3 regions of the Amycolatopsis sp. SB7-3 genome follow, and region 1 is predicted to be linked to each of the others. Evidence: predicted binding sites of a transcription regulator. Region 1 holds the regulator's gene; each other region holds the start of a gene.
What was found. The regulator HspR, encoded in region 1, represses chaperone genes until heat shock. The targets are predictions, from matches to a motif close to ANNTTGAGTNNNNNNNACTCAANNT.
Positions count from the first base shown of each region.

Region 2: a site for HspR is predicted at 1,886-1,910, ahead of lon (endopeptidase La). Genes of this name have one in related genera too.
Region 3: a site for HspR is predicted at 2,191-2,215, ahead of AB8M46_RS18380 (adenylate cyclase). Genes of this name have one in related genera too.

Region 1 covers NZ_JBFPJQ010000001.1:2,129,098-2,135,199, forward strand. The annotation lists gene AB8M46_RS10420 (MarR family winged helix-turn-helix transcriptional regulator) at 1-59, opposite strand, end outside; gene AB8M46_RS10425 (globin domain-containing protein) at 330-1,535, shown strand; gene AB8M46_RS10430 (globin domain-containing protein) at 1,809-3,017, shown strand; gene AB8M46_RS10435 (lytic polysaccharide monooxygenase) at 3,177-3,932, shown strand; gene AB8M46_RS10440 (DUF305 domain-containing protein) at 3,940-4,542, shown strand; gene AB8M46_RS10445 (heat shock protein transcriptional repressor HspR) at 4,658-5,086, opposite strand; gene dnaJ (molecular chaperone DnaJ) at 5,092-6,102, opposite strand, start outside.
Region 2 covers NZ_JBFPJQ010000001.1:2,990,540-2,996,641, forward strand. The annotation lists gene lon (endopeptidase La) at 1-1,869, opposite strand, end outside; gene AB8M46_RS14770 (SAM-dependent methyltransferase) at 2,036-2,884, opposite strand; gene AB8M46_RS14775 (GNAT family N-acetyltransferase) at 2,904-3,842, opposite strand; gene AB8M46_RS14780 (bifunctional diguanylate cyclase/phosphodiesterase) at 4,123-6,102, shown strand, end outside.
Region 3 covers NZ_JBFPJQ010000002.1:42,782-48,883, reverse strand. The annotation lists gene AB8M46_RS18410 (CDP-alcohol phosphatidyltransferase family protein) at 1-159, opposite strand, end outside; gene AB8M46_RS18405 (hypothetical protein) at 197-430, opposite strand; gene AB8M46_RS18400 (hypothetical protein) at 669-959, opposite strand; gene AB8M46_RS18395 (hypothetical protein) at 1,000-1,248, shown strand; gene AB8M46_RS18390 (hypothetical protein) at 1,272-1,655, shown strand; gene AB8M46_RS18385 (hypothetical protein) at 1,671-2,066, opposite strand; gene AB8M46_RS18380 (adenylate cyclase) at 2,216-3,184, shown strand; gene AB8M46_RS18375 (hypothetical protein) at 3,187-4,161, shown strand; gene AB8M46_RS18370 (adenylosuccinate synthetase) at 4,158-5,351, shown strand; gene AB8M46_RS18365 (NUDIX domain-containing protein) at 5,348-5,980, shown strand; gene AB8M46_RS18360 (D-Ala-D-Ala carboxypeptidase family metallohydrolase) at 5,982-6,102, opposite strand, start outside.

The DNA.
Region 1 (6,102 bases):
TGCGAGGCGGCCTTCAACTCACGCATCAGCTCGACCCTGGCGTCGTCCGCGGAGCTCATCGGTCCCTCCTGGCTACTTGTACAGTACAACTTTATTCGGCGACACTTGCGTAAGACAACTATTTACCTCGTGAGATCGCCCACTGCGGACCGGCTTCGAGTACACCCGTCCGGAGCAACGATGCGGGCAAAAGGTCTCTCGGCGGCTAGTCTCGCGAACGAGCCGGAACTCAGCCGACCGGCCGACAGCCACTGACCGGAGAGGTGAATGATCCGTGAATTCTTCTCCAGTGGACCCTCGTACGTGAAACCGGGGAACTGTCTTCCGGTATGCGCTTCCCGATCAGCGACTCCCAGCCCGTGACGGCCGACGCGGTCAGCCCGGTCCCGCGGTCTTCGGCGCCGCGCGAAGCACCGCCCGCCGTCACCGCGATGGTGCGGCTCATCCGGGACACCTGGGCGAAGTCGGAACCCTTCATCCCGGAGATCTCGCAGTTCTTCTACGGGATGCTGTTCACCCTCGCGCCTGCCACCCGCGACTTCTTCCCGATCAACATGGAGGTCCAGCGCGGCAGGCTGGTCCGCGCGCTGGTCCACATCGTGCAGATGGTCGACCGGCCGGACGACCTCGTCCCGTTCCTGACCCAGCTCGGCCGCGACCACCGCAAGTTCGGCGTCATCCCGCGGCACTACGAGGCCGTGGGCACCGCGCTGCTCGCCTCGCTCAAGAACCACCTCGGTCCGGACTGGACACCCGAGGTCGAACGGGCCTGGGCGGAGGCGTTCACCATCGTCGCCCGCGCGATGCAGGAGGCCGCCGCGGCCGACGTCAACCCGGCGTCGTGGTCGGCGACCGTCCTCGAACACCGGCGGCTCACCTGGGATCTCGCCCTGGTCCGCGTCCAGCCCGAATTCCCGGTGCCGTATCAGCCCGGCCAGTACATGAGCGTCGAAGTACCGCAGCGGCCGAGGCTCTGGCGCTACCTCTCGCCGGCGAACGCGCCGCGCGAGGACGGCGGCATCGAGTTCCACGTGCGCGCGGTCGACGGTGGCTGGGTGTCCCGTGCCATCGTGAGCCACACGCAGCCCGGCGACGTCTGGCGGCTCGGACCGCCGCTCGGCAGGCTTTCGGTCGACCGGACCGACGGCCGCGGCGTCCTGATGATCGCGGGCGGCACCGGTATCGCGCCGCTGCGCGCCATCTTGGACGATCTGGCGCAGTGGGGCGAGAACCCGAAGGTGCAGTTGTTCTACGGCGGACCGTCGCGTGAGGACCTCTACGACCTCGACGAGTTGCGCGCCCTGGCGGCCACGAACCCGTGGCTCACCGTGACCCCGGTGGTCGAACACGGCGAAGAAGCCCCCGGCTGCGTGCAGGGCACGCTCGCGGAAGCCGTTACACAGCAAGGATCCTGGCCGGGACACCGGATCCTCGTGGCCGGCTCGCCCGCGATGATCCGGGCGACGGTGTCCCGGATGCTGGTCGCGGGCAGCGCGCTCGACCAGATCGCGTACGACCCCTTCACCATCGACTAGGAAATTCGATTCCACAATGGTGTTCGGCCGCGTTACGTGATCTCGTGAACACGGAGAAAAACCCACCCGATCGGCCGATCACGCATTCCTTTACTTAGTGCCAGACGGGGTTGACGGCGCGTATATCGTTTGCTCCGTTCGAGCGGGAAACAAACATTCGTGGATCCTTTCGCGACTTTCGGGCATACAGTCGAGAACCCTCGGGGGAACACGCGCACGATGACATCGGGTCTGGAGAATATGCCCGATCCAACTGGAGAAAATCGTTCACCCATGACTGCCGAAACAGTGAAGTACGAGCATCCGCCCAGTTCGTCCAGATCTTCACCGATTCCCGTCCCGCCCTTGATCGAGACGCCGACGGCGGACAAGTCCGTCCAGCTGGCCAAGCTCATCAGGGAGAGTTTCGCCGCCGTCGAAACGAAGTCCGAGGAGCTGTCCCAATACTTCTACGGGGCGCTCTTCTCCGTTTCACCCGACGCCAGGGCGCTCTTCCCGATCAACATGGCCACGCAGCGAAATCGTTTGCTGCGCGCTCTCGTCTACGTCGTGCAGATGGTGGACCGGCCCGACGAACTGGCCACGTTCCTCGGCCAGCTCGGCCGGGACCACCGGAAGTTCGACGTCCTCGGCCGCCATTACGACGCCGTCGGCGTCGCGCTGATCGCCGCGTTGAAAAGGTTCTTGAAGGACGACTGGACTCCCGAGGTGGAGGACGCCTGGGTCACCGCGTACGGCGTCATTTCGAAGACCATGCGCGAGGCCGCGGGCAAGGAGGTCGGGCCGGCGTGGTGGAAGGCGACAGTCATCGAACACCGCGTCGTGTCCCGTGACGTCGCCATCGTCAAGGTGCGCACCGATCAGCCGCTGCCGTACCGGGCCGGCGGCTATGTGAGCGTCGAGGTCCCGCAACGGCCGCGGATGTGGCGGTACTTCTCGCCGGCCACCGCGCCGCACGACGACGGGACGATGGAGTTCCACGTGCACGCCGTGCGCGGCGGCTGGGTCTCGCGCGCGATCGTCCACCACACCCGGTTCGGCGACGTCTGGCGCCTCGGCCCGTCGCTCGGCGCGCTTTCGGTGAGTCACACGGAAAGCCGTCCGCTGCTGATGATCGGCGGCGGTACCGGCGTCGCGCCGCTGCTCGCCCTGCTCGACGACATGTCGCGCTGGAAGAACAACCCGCCGGTGCACCTGTTCTTCGGCGGGCGCCGTCCGGAAGACCTCTACGCCCTCGACGAACTCCGCGGGCTCACCGTCACCTGCCCTTGGCTGACGGTGACACCGGTGACCGAGGAAGGCGCCGTCACCGGCGGTGACCGCGGCACGCTGGCCACGGCGGTCACGCAGCGCGGGGCCTGGAAGGAGCGTGACGTGTACGTCGCCGGGTCGCCGTCGATGATCCGGGCGACCATCGCGAAGCTGCTCGCCGCGGGCACGGACCTGGGCCGGATCAAGTACGACCCCTTCACCCTGGACTGAGGTGATACTTCGTTCGTATTAGGCCGATCGGCTGTTCCACCTGGGCCCGACGCAGCAGTAGGTCAGTGAATCATTGACCACGGTCACCGGCGGATTTATGGTCTAGACCACATTGCTCCCCCTCACGGGAACACCGTCGTTCCATCCCCAGGAGCCGGCATGACCGTCAAACGCAAGCTCGTGGCAGCCGCCGCCGGTGCGATCCTCGCCCCGATCGCCATCGTGGCCATCCCGCAGGTGGCCAGCGCCCACGGCTATGTGCTGTCCCCGCCCAGCCGCCAGGCGAACTGCGCCCAAGGCAAGGTTTCCGGCTGCGGCGCCATCGTCTACGAACCGCAGAGCGTCGAAGGCCCCAAGGGGCTCCGCAGCTGCAACGGCGGCCTTCCCGGATTCGCCGAACTCAACGACGAGTCGAAGCCGTGGCCCGCCGCGTCGGTCGGCAACAGCGTGACCTTCAACTGGAAGTTCACCGCCTACCACCGGACCACGAACTACGAGTACTACATCGGCGGCACCAAGATCGCCGACATCAGCGGGAACAACTCCGCGCCGAAGGACCCGACGTCGCACACGGTGAGCCTGGCCGGCTTCAGCGGCCGCCAGAAGGTGCTCGCCATCTGGAACATCGCGGACACGCCGATGGCCTTCTACAGCTGCATCGACCTGCAGATCGGCGGTGGCACCCCGCCCACCAGCACCAGCAACCCGCCGACCACCAGCAACCCGCCCACGACGTCGAACCCGCCGACCAGCACCAGCAACCCGCCCACCGGCGGCACCTGGGCGGCCGGAACGTCCTACGCGGTCGGCAACACGGTGACCTACGGCGGCGCGACCTACCGCTGCCAGCTGGCGCATACCGCGATCCAAGGCTGGGAACCGCCGAACACCCCCGCCTTGTGGACCCGGCAGTAAGGGGGACGTGCCAGTGAAGCTGGCCCTCGTTCTCGTCGCCGGTCTCGTGGCCCTCGCGGGCTGCGGGGCCGGCGATGGCTCACCAACCAACGCCGGCGCCCCGATCTCCCCGGTTCCCCAGTCGGCCGGGGCGGCCGCGGAGTACAACGACGCCGACGTGATGTTCCTGCAGATGATGATCGCCCACAACAACCAGGGCGTGGAGATCGTCAAGCTGGTCAAGGCCAAGCAGGGGCAGAAGCAGGAGCTCAAGGATCTCGCGGCCGCGATCGAGGCGACGCAGCAGACCGAGAGCACCGACATGCGGAACTGGCTGAAGGCCTGGGGCAAACCCGAGACGGGTTCCATGGACCCGAAGGCGCACCATCATCACGGTGGCGACGGGCTCACCGACAAGGGCCTGCTCGACGCACTGTCCAAAAAGGATGGTCCGGAGTTCACCCTCGACTTCGCCGACATCTTCGTGGCGCACCAGCACAACGGGGTCGCGCTGGCGAGGACCGAGCTGAAGGACGGGAAGAACCCCGAGTCGAAGGCGCTGGCCCAGCGGATCCAGGACTCGCGCACCGGCGAGGTCCAGCAGATCCGGACCCTGGTCCCCGGCCAATGACGCATTTAGTCCTCTGAATGCGTGAAGTACGTGAAGGCCCCCTTCACTGCGTCTAGCGCGGTGAAGGGGGCCTTCACGTACTCACGAGGGCTGGGGACCCGCGGCATTTAGAGGACTAATTGCGTTTTTTGGGCTTCCAGACCACGAGGGCCGTCTGCTGCCGCAGGGGAACGAGATCCTTGCGGTAGGAGGCGTGCACGGCCGCGGCCGTCTGTTCGGCGGTGAGGTACGCCGCCGTGAGCTCCTCGGTCAGTTCGGCGATACGCGAGCGGAGCGCGTCGACCTGGTTCTCCAGCTCGATGATCCGCTTGATGCCCGCGAGATTGACACCGTCCTCTTGGGACAGTCGCTGCACTTCGCGCAGCAACGCGATGTCCCGCATCGAGTAACGCCGTCCACCGCCGGAGGTCCGGCCCGGCGACACGAGACCCTGGCGGTCGTAGGACCGCAGGGTCTGCGCGTGCAGGCCGGAAAGCTGTGCCGCCACCGAAATGACGAACACCGGGGTGTCCTCGTCCGCACCGTGCGGCAGCCCGCCGAACATCTTGCTCACCTGCCTTCGAGAAGTTCGGTGATCTCCGGTCGCGGGTCGTGGTCGGCCATGGCTTCCGCGTACGCCTCCAGCGCTTCACGGGCCTTGTCGTCCAATTTGGCCGGGATGGCCGCCTGCAGGGTGACCAGCAGATCGCCCTGCGAGCCGTCACGCTTCGCGATTCCCTTGCCGCGCACACGAAGCACGCGACCGCTCGCCGTACCCTGCGGCACCTTCAGCGAGACCTTGCCCTCGAGCGTCGGCACGGTGATCGTGCCGCCGAGGGCCAGCTCCGTGAAGGACACCGGCACGGTGATCGTCAGGTCGAGGTCCTTGCGCCCGAACAACGTGTGCGGAGCGACGTGCACGCGGACGTACAGGTCGCCCGGCTGCGCGCCGCCGCGGCCCGGTTCGCCCTGGCCCGCCAGCCGGATCCGCTGGTCGTCGGCGACGCCCGGCGGGATCCGCACGGTCAGCGTGCGAGTGCGGGTGCTGATGCCCTCGCCCGCGCATTCCGGGCACGGGTCGTCGATGATCTGACCGCGGCCGCGGCAGTCGCGGCACGGCTCGGAGAACGCGAACGCGCCCTGGCTGCGGCTGACCAGCCCGCTGCCCTGACAGGTCGCGCACGTCCTCGGGGAGGTCCCCGGTTTCGCGCCGTTGCCACCGCAGGTGGAACAGGTCGCCGGGCTCGACAGCCGCAGCGGCAGGGTCGCGCCCTTGACCGCCTCGGTGAAGTCGATCCGGACGTCGGTCTCGACGTCCGATCCGCGTTGCGGCCGGTTCGCCGTGGCACCGGCCGCGGCGCCGCGGCGGCCGAACAGCCCGCCGAGGATGTCGCCGAGACCGCCGAAGCCGCCCTGCTGCTGACCCGCCTGGCCGAAGATGTCGCCGACGTCGAAACCGCCGCCGCCGGCACCGCCACCCGGGAAGCCGAAGCCACCGGGACCGCCGGAGCCGAAGAGGCGGCGAGCCTCGTCGTACTCCTTGCGCTTGGCCGTGTCGGACAGCACGCCGTACGCCTCGGA
Region 2 (6,102 bases), 860 kb from region 1:
ACCGCCGGCTCCGGTCACCGCCAGCCCGGTGGCCACACCAGGGGTCGACGTGCGCTGGGTCGACGCGGGCAGCGAGGACTCCGGCAGGTGCCGCGGACGGCCGAGGTAGGTCTCCAGCCCGTCGGCGTCGATCGTCAGCGGCAGCGCGACCTCGTCCAGCGCGACCTTGGTCGCCACCTTGCGCAGCACCTTCGCGATGGTCCGGTTCGCGTTGCGCACCCCGGCCTCCCGCGTGTACTCGGCGGCGATGCGGCTGAACGCGCCGTCGGTCAGCGTGACGTCGTCCTTGCCGAGACCGGCGCGCTCCAGCTCACGGGGGAGCAGGTGGTCGCGGGCGATGGTGACCTTCTCGTGCTCGGTGTAGCCGTCGAGGGTGACCAGCTCCATCCGGTCCAGCAGCGGGCCGGGGATGGTCTCGAGCGCGTTCGCCGTCGCCAGGAACACGACGTCGGACAGGTCCAGTTCGACCTCGAGGTAGTGGTCGCGGAACGTGTGGTTCTGCTCCGGGTCCAGCACCTCCAGCAACGCCGCCGTCGGGTCGCCGCGGTAGTCGGCGCCGACCTTGTCGATCTCGTCGAGCAGCACGACCGGGTTCATCGAACCCGCTTCCTTGATGGCGCGGACGATCCGGCCGGGCAGCGCGCCGACGTAGGTGCGGCGGTGGCCGCGGATCTCCGCCTCGTCACGGATGCCACCGAGCGCGACGCGGACGAACTTGCGGCCCATCGCCTTCGCCACGGACTCGCCAAGCGAGGTCTTGCCGACCCCGGGAGGGCCGGCGAGCGCGAGCACCGCGCCCGAACGCCGTCCGCCGACCGGGCCGAGGCCCGACTCCGCACGGCGCTTGCGCACGGCCAGGTACTCGATGATGCGTTCCTTCACGTCGTCGAGGCCGGCGTGATCGGCGTCGAGGATGTCCCGCGCCGCGGCGATGTCGTGGACGTCGGTGGTGCGCTCGTTCCACGGCAGTTCGAGGACCGTGTCCAGCCAGGTGCGGATCCAGCCGCCCTCGGGGGACTGGTCGGAGGTGCGCTCCAGTTTGTCCACTTCGGACAGTGCGGCCTTCTTGACCGCGTCCGGCAGCTCGGCGGCTTCGACGCGGGCGCGGTAGTCGTCGTCGTTGGCCGTGCCGTCGAGCTCGCCCAGCTCCTTGCGGATCGCTTCGAGCTGACGGCGCAGCAGGAACTCCTTCTGCTGCTTCTCCATGCCCTCCTGGACGTCCTTGCGGATGGTGTCGGTGACCTCGAGCTCGGCCAGCTGCTCGCGGCTCCATTCGAGGGCCTTCTCGAGCCGCGCCGAGACGTCGAGGGCGGAGAGCAGTTCGAGTTTCTGCTCGGTCTTGAGGTACGACGAGTTGCCCGCCAGGTCGGCGACCGCGGACGGGTCCTCGACCTCCTGGACCGCGTCGATCATCTGCCAGCCGCCACGCTGCTGGAGGATCGCGAGGACGACGCTCTTGTACTCGGACGCGAGCTTCGCGGAGTTGTCGTCGGTGGTCTCGGTGGCGACCTCGGCGTGGACCCAGCGGGCGGCGCCGGGGCCGTCGGCGATGCGGCCGACGACGGCGCGGCGGGTGCCGCGCAACAGCACCGCGGTCTTGCCGCCGGGCACGCGCCCGATGCGCTCGACTGTCGCGATAGTGCCGAGTTCGGCGTATTCGCCGTGGACGCGGGGGACGATCAGCACCTCGGCCTTGGTGGCGGCGCTGGACCGGATCCCCGGGAAGGAAGCCTGGGCAGGCGTGTTGGCCTGGGCGGACTCCACCGCGGCGCGCGTCTCCGTGTCGGCGAGGTCGAGCGGGACGATCATGCCCGGCAGCACGACGTCGTCATCGAGCGGGAGGACGGGCAGGAGGCGGTTGTCGGTCATCTGTGCACTCCTCGGTTAGTTGAGTCTGCCTAGCTCAACTCTCCGATCGACCCGTTTGTTTCCTTTCCACGTTCGCCGTCAGCGATCACTCATTCATCCGACCTCTGCCTGGTCCGCGTCGCCTTTAGCCCCCTAAACGCGACGCGAACCGGCGAGAGGTCCGAGGTCAGGGGTGCACCGAGACCCCGCACCAGGCGAACGGCCGGGCGCCTTCCTCGTCCCGCCGTAGCTCCCGTACGGGTCGCCAGTCGGGCAGATGGACGAGGCCGGGCTCCAGCAGCGGCCAGTCCCCGAAGAGCGGCTCGATCTCTTCGCGGTCCCGCATCCACACCGGGTTGCTCGTCTTCCGGTACTGCTCGACCATCCAGTGCAGCCCGTCGGCGTCCTCGCCGGTCTGGCCGCCGAAGCTCATGTGCGAAAGCCCCAGCCAGCTGCCCGGCGCGAGCGCGTTCCGGTACGTCGCGACCAGCGCGGGCGGATCGTCGTGCTGTCCGGCGAAATGCAGGACGGCCATCATCATCAGGCACACCGGCTGGTCGAAATCGATCAGCCGCAGCGTCTCCGGATGCCGCAGGACGTCCTTCGGCCGCCGCATGTCCGCCTGGACGATCCCCGCCCAGTCGGTCGCCTCGTGACGTTCGAGGATCAGCTCCGCGTGCGCCACCGCCACCGGCTCGTAGTCGACGTACACGACCTTCGCCGTGTCGCCCGGCTCCAGCTCTTCCTGCACGATCTCGTGCACGTTCCCGGCTGTCGGGACACCGGAGCCCAGATCGATGAACTGCCGGATCCCCGCGTCCAGCGCCGCGCGCACGACTCGGTTCATGAACTCGCGGTTGTGCCGCGCGCCCGGTTTGACCCAGCGCCACTGCTTTTCCAACGCGCGGGCGAACTCGCGATCGACCGCCCAGTTGTGGGTCCCGCCGAGGAACCAGTCGTAGATCCTCGCCGCGGACGGCTTTTCGGTGTCGACCCCGGTCGGCGCCACCGGGGCCGCGTCATCGTCCCTCTTCACGAAAACGAGCCTATCCGGATCAAGGCACCGCGGGTCGCCGCTGCCAGTACGTCCAGAGCGGCCGATAGCCCTGCGCGTACCAGAACGGCGTCGAGCGCGGGTTGGCCAGCGCGTGGTGCAGCAGCACGGCGTCGGTGCCGCATTCGTCGAAGACCTGGTGCGCGTGCGCGGCGAGCGCCGTCCCCACCCCGCTCGACCGTGCCTGCTCGGCCACCGCCAGCGACGACAGGTAGCCGACCTTCTCGGCCGCGACCCGGCCGCGGATCCACGCCGTGTCGCCGGGGAACTGCACCCGCACCATGCCCAGCGGACGGCCGTACAGCTCGGCGATCCACAACGTCGGATTTTCGCGGCCCAACTGTTTCGACAGATCCGCCGTGATCGTTTCCTCCGCGCCCTCGCGCAAAGTGACAGAACCGAACTGCGCGTCATAACGCTGCAATTCCAGTTCGAGTGCGACGGCGGTTTCGAGATCATCCGCTTCGGCGGGCCGGATGTGCACGCCGGGAGTGGCGGGCGGTCCGGTCACGGCGAGCCGGTCGGCCGGGCGGACCGCGATCACCAGCACCGGCGCGAAGCCGCGGCGCAGCAATTCGGCCGAGCCGGGGGAGTCCCGGCTGGGCCGCACGACGGTCGCCGCCGTCTCGACATCCCCAGGTGGAGCCACGGTCTTCAGATGTTCATCCCATCGGGTGAGTAATGCGTCGAGAGCGGCTTCCGGGCGGGGGCCGGTGAGGCGCGCTTCGAGGCGATGCTCGACGAGGGCCCGCCACGGAGAGTCAACGGAATCGGGACCCGCCTCGGTCCGTACCGACAATCCGGCGGCGGCCGAGTCGCCGGCCGTCGCGGAGAGTGACACGGAGCCCTCGACAGGCTCCAGTGCAGGCATTTCGGGGAGCAGGGCGTCCACGGTGGCGAGCCGCTCGGCGTGCCCGGCGGCGATGGCGTGGCTATTCATAGGGCTATTCAAGCCCCTACTGACGGGTCCGCCGGGAACTTCACGAGATTGGCCGGAGCGTGGCGCCAGGTGACTTCCGGTAGTCGGAAGGAACGCGAATAACGCTCCCATTTCACCCCTTGGTCCACGCAGGTCAGCGCGACGCGCCCATTGTTAACCCTGGGGTGATCTCATACTGTCTCGAATGGGACTTGGGTACGCCCTCCGGGGTACTGTATTGCCCTCGTCCCCGAGGTCGCGGTAGGACAAGACCGGTTGGGCAGCCGGGAAGGAAGGTCGGATGCCGGACACGAACGGCAGGCCCGGGAGCGCCGCACAGGCGGCAGCGGGCAAGGGAGGCGCCGTTACGGAGGCTCGTACCGACGAGCGACGGTTCCGCGTCTACACCTTCGCGGTACTCACCATGGGCATCGCCGCCGCGGCCGCGGTCAGCCTCTGGCTGGACTTCGAGGCCTCGGACGATCTGCTGTGGATCGGGCCGATCCTCGCCCTCGCGTTCCTGCTCGCCGAACAGCTCGGCATCAACGTCGACGTCCGCAGCGGCATCTCGTGGACGATCTCGTTCACCGAGATCCCGCTGGTGATCGGTTTCTTCGTCGCTCCCTTCGAAGTCGTGCTCGCCGCGCATCTCGCGGCGGGGATCGGGACCTTGCTGGCCCGCAAGGTCGCGGGCCGCGTGCTCTACAACGCCGGCGCCTTCCTGCTGGAGATCACCGGCGCGTTCGCCGTGGCAGGACTGGTGAAACAGGCCTCCGGCGCCCACGACATGACCTGGATCGCCGCGCTGGCCGGGACTTTGACCGCGCCGCTGGTCAGCACGCTGCTCGCGCTCGCCGCCGTCCGCGTGCTGCGCCGCCGCATGCGCGTCAGCACCGCGATCCGGCTGACCGGCCGCATCCTCGTCGTCGGCTTCGTCAACGCTTCGGTCGGTCTTTCCGGTTATTTGGTCATTTCCGGGACGCCGAAGGCCTGGCCGCTCGTGCTCGCCGTCTTCCTCGGCCTCACCGCGTTGTACTGGGCGTACTCGGATCTGCTGCGCGAGCAACGCGACATGGAAGCGCTGTCCGACGTCAGCCTGATGGTCGCGCGCTCCGGTCAGCAGGCCGCCGCACGGCCCGCCGGGCGCGCGGACGAACTCGTCGGCGGCGTCGACGTCCGCGAGTGGGCGACCATCGCCGAACGCATCAAGGACCAGCTCGCCGCAGGCCGCGTCGTGCTGAGGCTTCGACTGGAGCCGAAGGACACCATGCGGATGGTCGTCGCGGGTGACGAACTGCCGCCCGTCGACCCGGCCGCCGACGACCCGCTGCTGCGCCTGCCCGGCGCGCACGTCCGCCACTTCCGGATCACCGAAGCCAATCCCGACGTCCGCTCCGCGCTGCTCGACCGCGGCGCGCAGGAGGCGCTGGTCGTCCCGCTGCGCAGCGCGAACCAGCTCCTCGGCGTCGTCGAAGCGCACGACAGGCTGAGCCGCTGGCGTGGGTTCGGCAAGTACGACGTCCAGCTGCTCGGCACGATGGCCAGCCACCTCGCGACGTCGCTGGACAACCGGCGCCTGCTCGCGACCCTGCGCCACGACGCCTACCACGACCCGCTGACCGGTCTGCTCAACCGGCCGGGCTTCCGCCAGGTCGCCAAGGAACCGTTGCGGGAACAGGTCGACGCGGTCGTGCTCCGGGTCGACCTGGACGTCTTCTCCACCGTCAGCGACGCACTCGGCTACGTGTGGGCCGACCGGATGGTCATCGCCGCGGGCCGCCGGATCCGCGACGCGCTCGGCCCCGACGTCCCGCTCGCCAGGCTCGAAGGCGCGTCGTTCGCGGCACTCCTCGTCGGCTGCGCCCCGGAACGCGCCCAGGCCGCCGCGGAACTGCTCCGCGCGGAACTCGTCGCCCCGTACCCGGTCGACCGGCTCTCCGTCGAAGCCAACGCGATGATCGGCTACGCCACCTCTTCGGCGGAAGACGACGAGCAGGTCGACGTCGACGGGCTCCTGCAGCGCGCCGACGTCGCCGTCCGCGCCACCAAGGGCGGCGAAGAGGTCCGCGGCTACATGGCCAGCATGGGCCAGATCTTCATGCGCCGGTTCCAGATGGTCACGCAGTTCCGGCAGTCGCTCGAAGAAGGCCAGCTGAGCGTCCACTACCAGCCGAAGATCACCTTGCCGAACCGGCAGATCCAGGGCGTCGAGGCGCTCGTGCGCTGGGTGCACCCGGAGTTCGGCAGGCTCGGCCCGGACGAGTTCGTCCCGGCGATCGAA
Region 3 (6,102 bases), on a different contig from region 1:
CGCGAGCGCCCAGCCGTCCTCCTTAGGGCCGAGGAGCAGCCACAGGAAGACCGGCACCCCGGCGAGCCGGAGGATCGAAAGCATGTTGGGGACATTCAGGGCCTGCCGCAGCAGGGAAGGCTCTTCGCTGGTCACGCTCGGTTCGGGGGGCGTACTCACCCGCTCAGCCTAGCCAGCGGCGGCAGGTCCTCCCGCGTCAGCTGGCCCGGGTGTGCGTCCAGCCGCGGCGTTGCAGGTCCGCGCTGGTCAGCGCCACGGGCCTGCCCCGGTGGTCGGTGCCCATCCAGCGATGGTGGCCCGCCGAGTTCTCCAGGACGTACGGGCGGCCGCCACACCAGACGACGGTGCACGGGGCCGTCGGGGGAAGCTCCGTGCTCGCCGGTGCGGTGGCCTGGGGTGACGCGGGGTCGGTCTGTTCGTCGGTCTTCATCGCTCTCACGGTTTCGGTGACGGGGACTGGGACACGCCGGAGCGCTACTTGTCTTTTCGGCAGAACGGGGCCGCGCGTTAACGGCTCGGCGCCGGATTCGTCCGATCGGTTCGCGACGACAGCAGGGTGTTGCCGCGCCGTGAACGGCATATTAATTGTCCACAGTGGACAGTGATTGTCCGGTCCTCGCGTATCGCGGCGACGGGGCCGCGATAGCCTCCCGCGAACCGAACGTGGCTCAATGCCACGACATCGGGCCCGGCCGGGTCAGAATGGGCCGGCCACGACCGGCCGACGAAAGGATCGCCTTGCCCGTCTCGACGACCACGGGAACGTGGCGGCGCCTGTTCGCGGTCTGCGCCGTCGCCGGAACGCTCGCCGCCTGTTCGGGCGAATCCCCGCCACCGCCTGTCACTTCGACGCCGGTCTCATCGCCCGCGATCCCCACGAGCGCGTCCAGCGTTTCGGTGCCGCCGATCCCGTCCCCAACCGCGCCGAGTCCGTCCGCCGCCCCGACTCCCGCCCCCAAACCGAAACCCGCTGAACCGGTACAGGGTTCCTGCGGGACGGTGACCGCGGCGAGCGGGCTGACCTTGCAGGTGCTCAACGGACCCGGCGTCTCCTGTGCGGAGGCGACCGGGATCGTCGACGCGTTCCACAAGAGGATCGCCGGCCGTCAGTCCGCGGGCTCGGACGAGCCGGTCAGCGAGACCGTGGACGGCTGGCTGTGCGTCTCCGGCGCTCCCGCCGCCCAGGGCGGCACGAGTTGCAGCAAGGGCGAGCAGAACGTGTTCGCCGCCGTCGTCCCCGTCGAATGAACCATCCCCGAGAAGAAGGGCCCATGAAGAGCCTCGCCGTGCTTCCCGCCGCGTTCGCCGTCGTCCTGCTGAGCGGTTGCGGCGCCGATCCCGCGCCCGCGGCCGCGCCGCCCCCGTCCTCCCCCGCACCCGCCGCCGACCAGGCCCTCGCCGGATCGCCGTGCGGAGAAGTCGCCGGATACCAAGGCGCGAAGAACAAGGTCGTCGTCCGGGGGAAGACCGACTGTGCCGAAGCGACGCAGGTGCTCAAGGACTACTTCGCCAAGCTGACACCCGCCGAAGCGACGTCACCGCAGGGGCCGGGCCCGGTCGTGGTCGGGGCCTGGACCTGCGGCAGCGGTCCGAACGATCCGGTGACGAGCTGTTCGACCGAGGACGAACGGCAGATCGAGGCCACCCGGAGCTGAGCACGGACGGCGGCGTCACTTCCCGCGACGCCGCCAGGTCCGGGTCTTCCGGTACAGGACACCGAGTCCGATCAGCATGCCCAGCAGGACCAGGCCGCACAACGCGACCATCACCAGGCTCAAGACCCGATTCGACCTTGACGGGTAAGCGAATCCGTCACCGGCGAAGATCCTGTCGCCTTCCGCGACCCTCTCGCCGTTGATCCTCCCCTGTCCGGTGCGCCCGTCGTCGAACCGCCACCCGGCCTCGCAGTAGGGAAACCGGCCGCTCATCGGCGGCCCGTCCTCGACACATCCGGAGACGGCGGTGACCGTGACGTCCTCTCCGGTGTTCAGTTCACGCACGCGGTCACCGAGGGCTCCCCCGGCCACCCACAACAGGAAAACGAGCGGGATCCCGCCCAGCAGCATCTGCAAGAGAAACCTGGAAGTCCCCGGTTCACCTGACAAGGAAGTCCCTTCTTCTCGGCCGTTCCAGGCTATTCACCGAAGCGACGGAGCTGCACGGGATTTGTACCCACCCCTTGCCAGCCGGAGTAAGAGTCGTCTAGACTCAAACTATGCTCACCAGGGAAGACGCCATGAAGGCGGTCGAGGACGCGGCCGGCCCGGCCGCGCTGTTCGCCCGCCATCGCTACCGCGAACTGGCGGCCGTGCTCCACCCCGACCGCAACCCCGGCGACGCGCGGGCCCACCGCGCGGCCGCCACGCTCAACCGCCTCCACGACGAGTGGAAGCGGACCCGGCGGCAGACGGTCACCACGGCGACGTCGGCCTACACCCTCGTCGCGCCGCACGCGGTGGGCAGTGTCGCCACGACCTACCGGACCACCGGCCCGCATCTGGTCAAACTCGTCCGCGATCCGGCGCTCAACCCGTTGATCCACGCCGAATGGGACGCGTTGCGCGCGCTGGACGGCTTCACCGAACGGCATCGATGGCTCCGCCCCTACTACCCGCGGCTGCTCGACACGTCGGGGCCGGTCGCGAGGGGCGATCGCGCGTTCAGCGTTCTCGATCCGCTCGTCGACGGCTTCCTCACCCTCGCCGACATCGGGAAGGCCTTCCCCGGCGGGCTCGACGGCCGCGACTACGCCTGGATGCACCGTCGTCTCCTGCGCGCCGTGGCCGGCGCGCACCGGGCGGGTGTGGTCCACGGCCATCTCACCGCGGACAACGTGCTCGTCCATCCCGGACAGCACGGCATCGTCGTGGCCGGCTGGTCGTTCGCCGTCGAAGACGGTGCGCTCCCGCTGGCGGCGGACAAATCCGTCCGCTATCCACCGGAAGTCCACAAAGGACAGCCGATGACCTCGGCCACCGACGTCCACATGCTCCACCGCATGATGCTGGACCTGCTGGCACCGGGCGAAACCCGCCAGCGCGAATTCGCCAAGTGGTGTCTCCAGGAGATCCCGGCACAACGACCCGAGGCCGCCGATCTGCTCGACGAGTACGACGAACTGCTCGCCGACCTGTACGGCCCTCGCACCTTCCGACCGTTCATCATCCCCGAGACAGGAGCCTGACCATGGGACACGGACACTGGGACGACAACGCCTACGCCGCCGCGAAGACCTTCCGCGCGGCCAAGGGTGAGGACGATTTCGGCTACACCGCCGATCTTCGTTCCAAGCCCGCCAAGGAATGGAAGGTCGCGGCCGCGCTGGACCCGCTGAACGCCGTGCGGGAATGCCGGGATTCGGCCGACCACAGCGATTCGACGCCGATCGCGGTGCTGTTCGACGTCACCGGTTCGATGCGCCGGGTGCCGCGGATCATGCAGGGCAAGCTCGGAAAGCTGCACGGCCTGCTGAAGCGCCGGGGTTATCTGGCCGACCCGCAGGTGCTGTTCGGCGCGATCGGCGACGCCGACAGCGACCGGGTTCCGTTGCAGGTCGGGCAGTTCGAATCGGACAACCGGATGGACGAGCAGCTGCGCACGATGTTCCTCGAAGGCGGTGGCGGCGGGCAGAAGAGCGAGTCCTACGAACTGGCCGCGTACTTCATGGCGCGGCACGTGGTGACCGACGCGTGGCAGAACCGCGGCCGCAAGGGCTATCTGTTCATCATCGGCGACGAGCTGAACAAGCCCGCGCTGGAGGCCCGCCACATCCGCCGGGTGATCGGGGACGACGTGCGGGAGGACATCGACCCGGCTTCGGTGTACCGGGAGCTGGCGCGCAAGTGGCACGTGTACTTCGTGCTGCCGAACCAGTCCTCGTACTACAACGACCCACAGATCGGTGAGCACTGGAGCGATCTGCTCGGCCAGAACTTCCTGAAGCTGGACGACCCGGGCGCGGTGTGCGAGCTGATCGCCGCCACCATCGGGCTGGAAGAGCGGGTGGTCGACGTCGACCGGGCGCTCGCCGACCTCGCGGACGTCGGCTCGGTCGCCGAAAGCAAGGCGGTCGGCAAGGCGCTGGCGAAGCTCGGCACCAAATCGGTCGTCACGTCGGCGGTGCCCGAGACCGGCGGGCCGAGCGACGTGGTGCTGCGATGAGACTCCTTGATGGTCACGTGGTGGTGGTCGGGCTCGGCTTCGGCGACGAAGGCAAGGGCGCGGTGGTCGACGCGCTCTGCGCCGCCCGGCCCACCACCGCGGTGGTCCGCTTCAACGGCGGCGCGCAGGCCGCGCACAACGTCGTCGTGGACGGGCGGCACCACACCTTCAGCCAGTTCGGGGCGGGCACGTTCGCCGGCGTGCCCACCCATCTGTCGCGGTTCGTGCTCGTCGAGCCGTTCGCGCTCGCCGCGGAAGCGCGGCGGCTCGAAGCGGCCGGCGTCCGGAATCCGCTGTCACTGCTGAGTGTGGACGGCCGGGCGCTGCTCACGACGCCGTTCCACATCCACGCCAACCGGGCCAGGGAGGAGGCCCGTGGCGTGAACCGGCACGGTTCGTGTGGCAAGGGCATCGGCGAGACCGTCTGGTACTCGCTGTTGCCCGGGGCCGCGCCGGGGGAGGTGGTGGAGAGCCAGGAGGTGATCGGGACGCCGGGGGAAGCGCCCACGGTCGCCGACTGCGCCCGGCCGTCGGTGCTGCGGCGCAAACTGGACGCGCTCGCGCGGTTCTACGCGCCGCTCGCCACGCCGCCGTACAGCGTCGACGAACTGGTGGCGCTGTACCGCGATTTCGCGGGCGCGGTGCGGATCACCGACGGGGACGAAACGGGGCGGCTGGCGGATTCCGGGCGGCTGGTGTTCGAGGGAGCGCAGGGGGCTCTTCTCGACCAGTACCACGGGTTCCATCCGCATACGACCTGGTCGACGACCACGCCGCACAACGCCCGCACCCTGTTGGGCGGGCGCCCGCACACCGTCGTGGGGGTGACGCGGACGTACCTCACCCGGCACGGCGCGGGACCGCTGCCGACCGAATCCGCCGCCGTCCTCGCCCGGTTCCCGGAGCGGCACAACGAAACCGGCGAATTCCAGGGCGCGTGGCGGGCGGGACATCTCGACGCGGCCTTGCTGGACTACGCGATCGCGGCTTGCGAGGGCGTGGACGCGCTCGCGGTGACCCATCTCGACGCGACCGGGCTGAAGGTCGTGCCCCGTGACGGCTCCCCCGCCGTCGACCTGCCGGATCCGCTGGCGTGGTTCGGCGCGCGGCTGCCGGTGGCCGTCATGGGGTACGGCCCGGACAGGGCCGGTTACCGGGTCGCGGAGGCACGGTCGACAATCAACGCGTGATCGATTCGACGCCGGTGTCCGTTGACGTGCTCGTGGTGCGGTTCGCCCCGGGCACCAGGAACGTCCTGTTGGGAATCGCGCCGCGGGCGGCCGAGCCGTTCGAGGGGGAACTCGCCCTGCCCGGGGTGCTGCTGGGGCTCGGGGAACGGCTGCGGGAGGCGGCGAGCCGGGCGGTGGTCGGCAAACTCGGCCTCCCGCCCGACGCGGTCTCGGCGACGGGACAGCTCGCCACCTTCGACGAGCCGAACCGTGACCCGCGAGGTCCCACGCTCTCCATCGCCTTGTGGGCCACCGTGAATCCCGCGCTCGACGACCCGGGGAACGTCGTCTGGGTGCCGTTGGACGAGGTCCCGCCGCTGGCCTTCGACCACGACCGGATCGTCGCCGACTGCCGTCCGATGCTGGCCGAACGGCTGTGGCGGGACGTCGCCTTCACCGCCGGGCTGCTGGGACCGATCTTCACCACGGCACAGGCGCTGGACGTCACCGAAGCGCTGACCGGGGACCGCCCGTATCCGGCCAATCTCGGCCGGACGATGGAGCGGGTCCCCGGTCTGCGGCGTACCACCGAACACGCGGCCGCCCTCCCCAAGGGAGGACGGCCGCCGTCGCTGTGGCGCTGGGAGTGACTCAGATCCCGCAGGAGGACGCCGACCAGAAGCGCGTCGACCGGTGTGCCACGTGGGTGTGATCGTTGTGGCCGGGGTAGCCCGGCCCGAGGATCTCGGCGAACCCGTGGTTACGGGCCTGC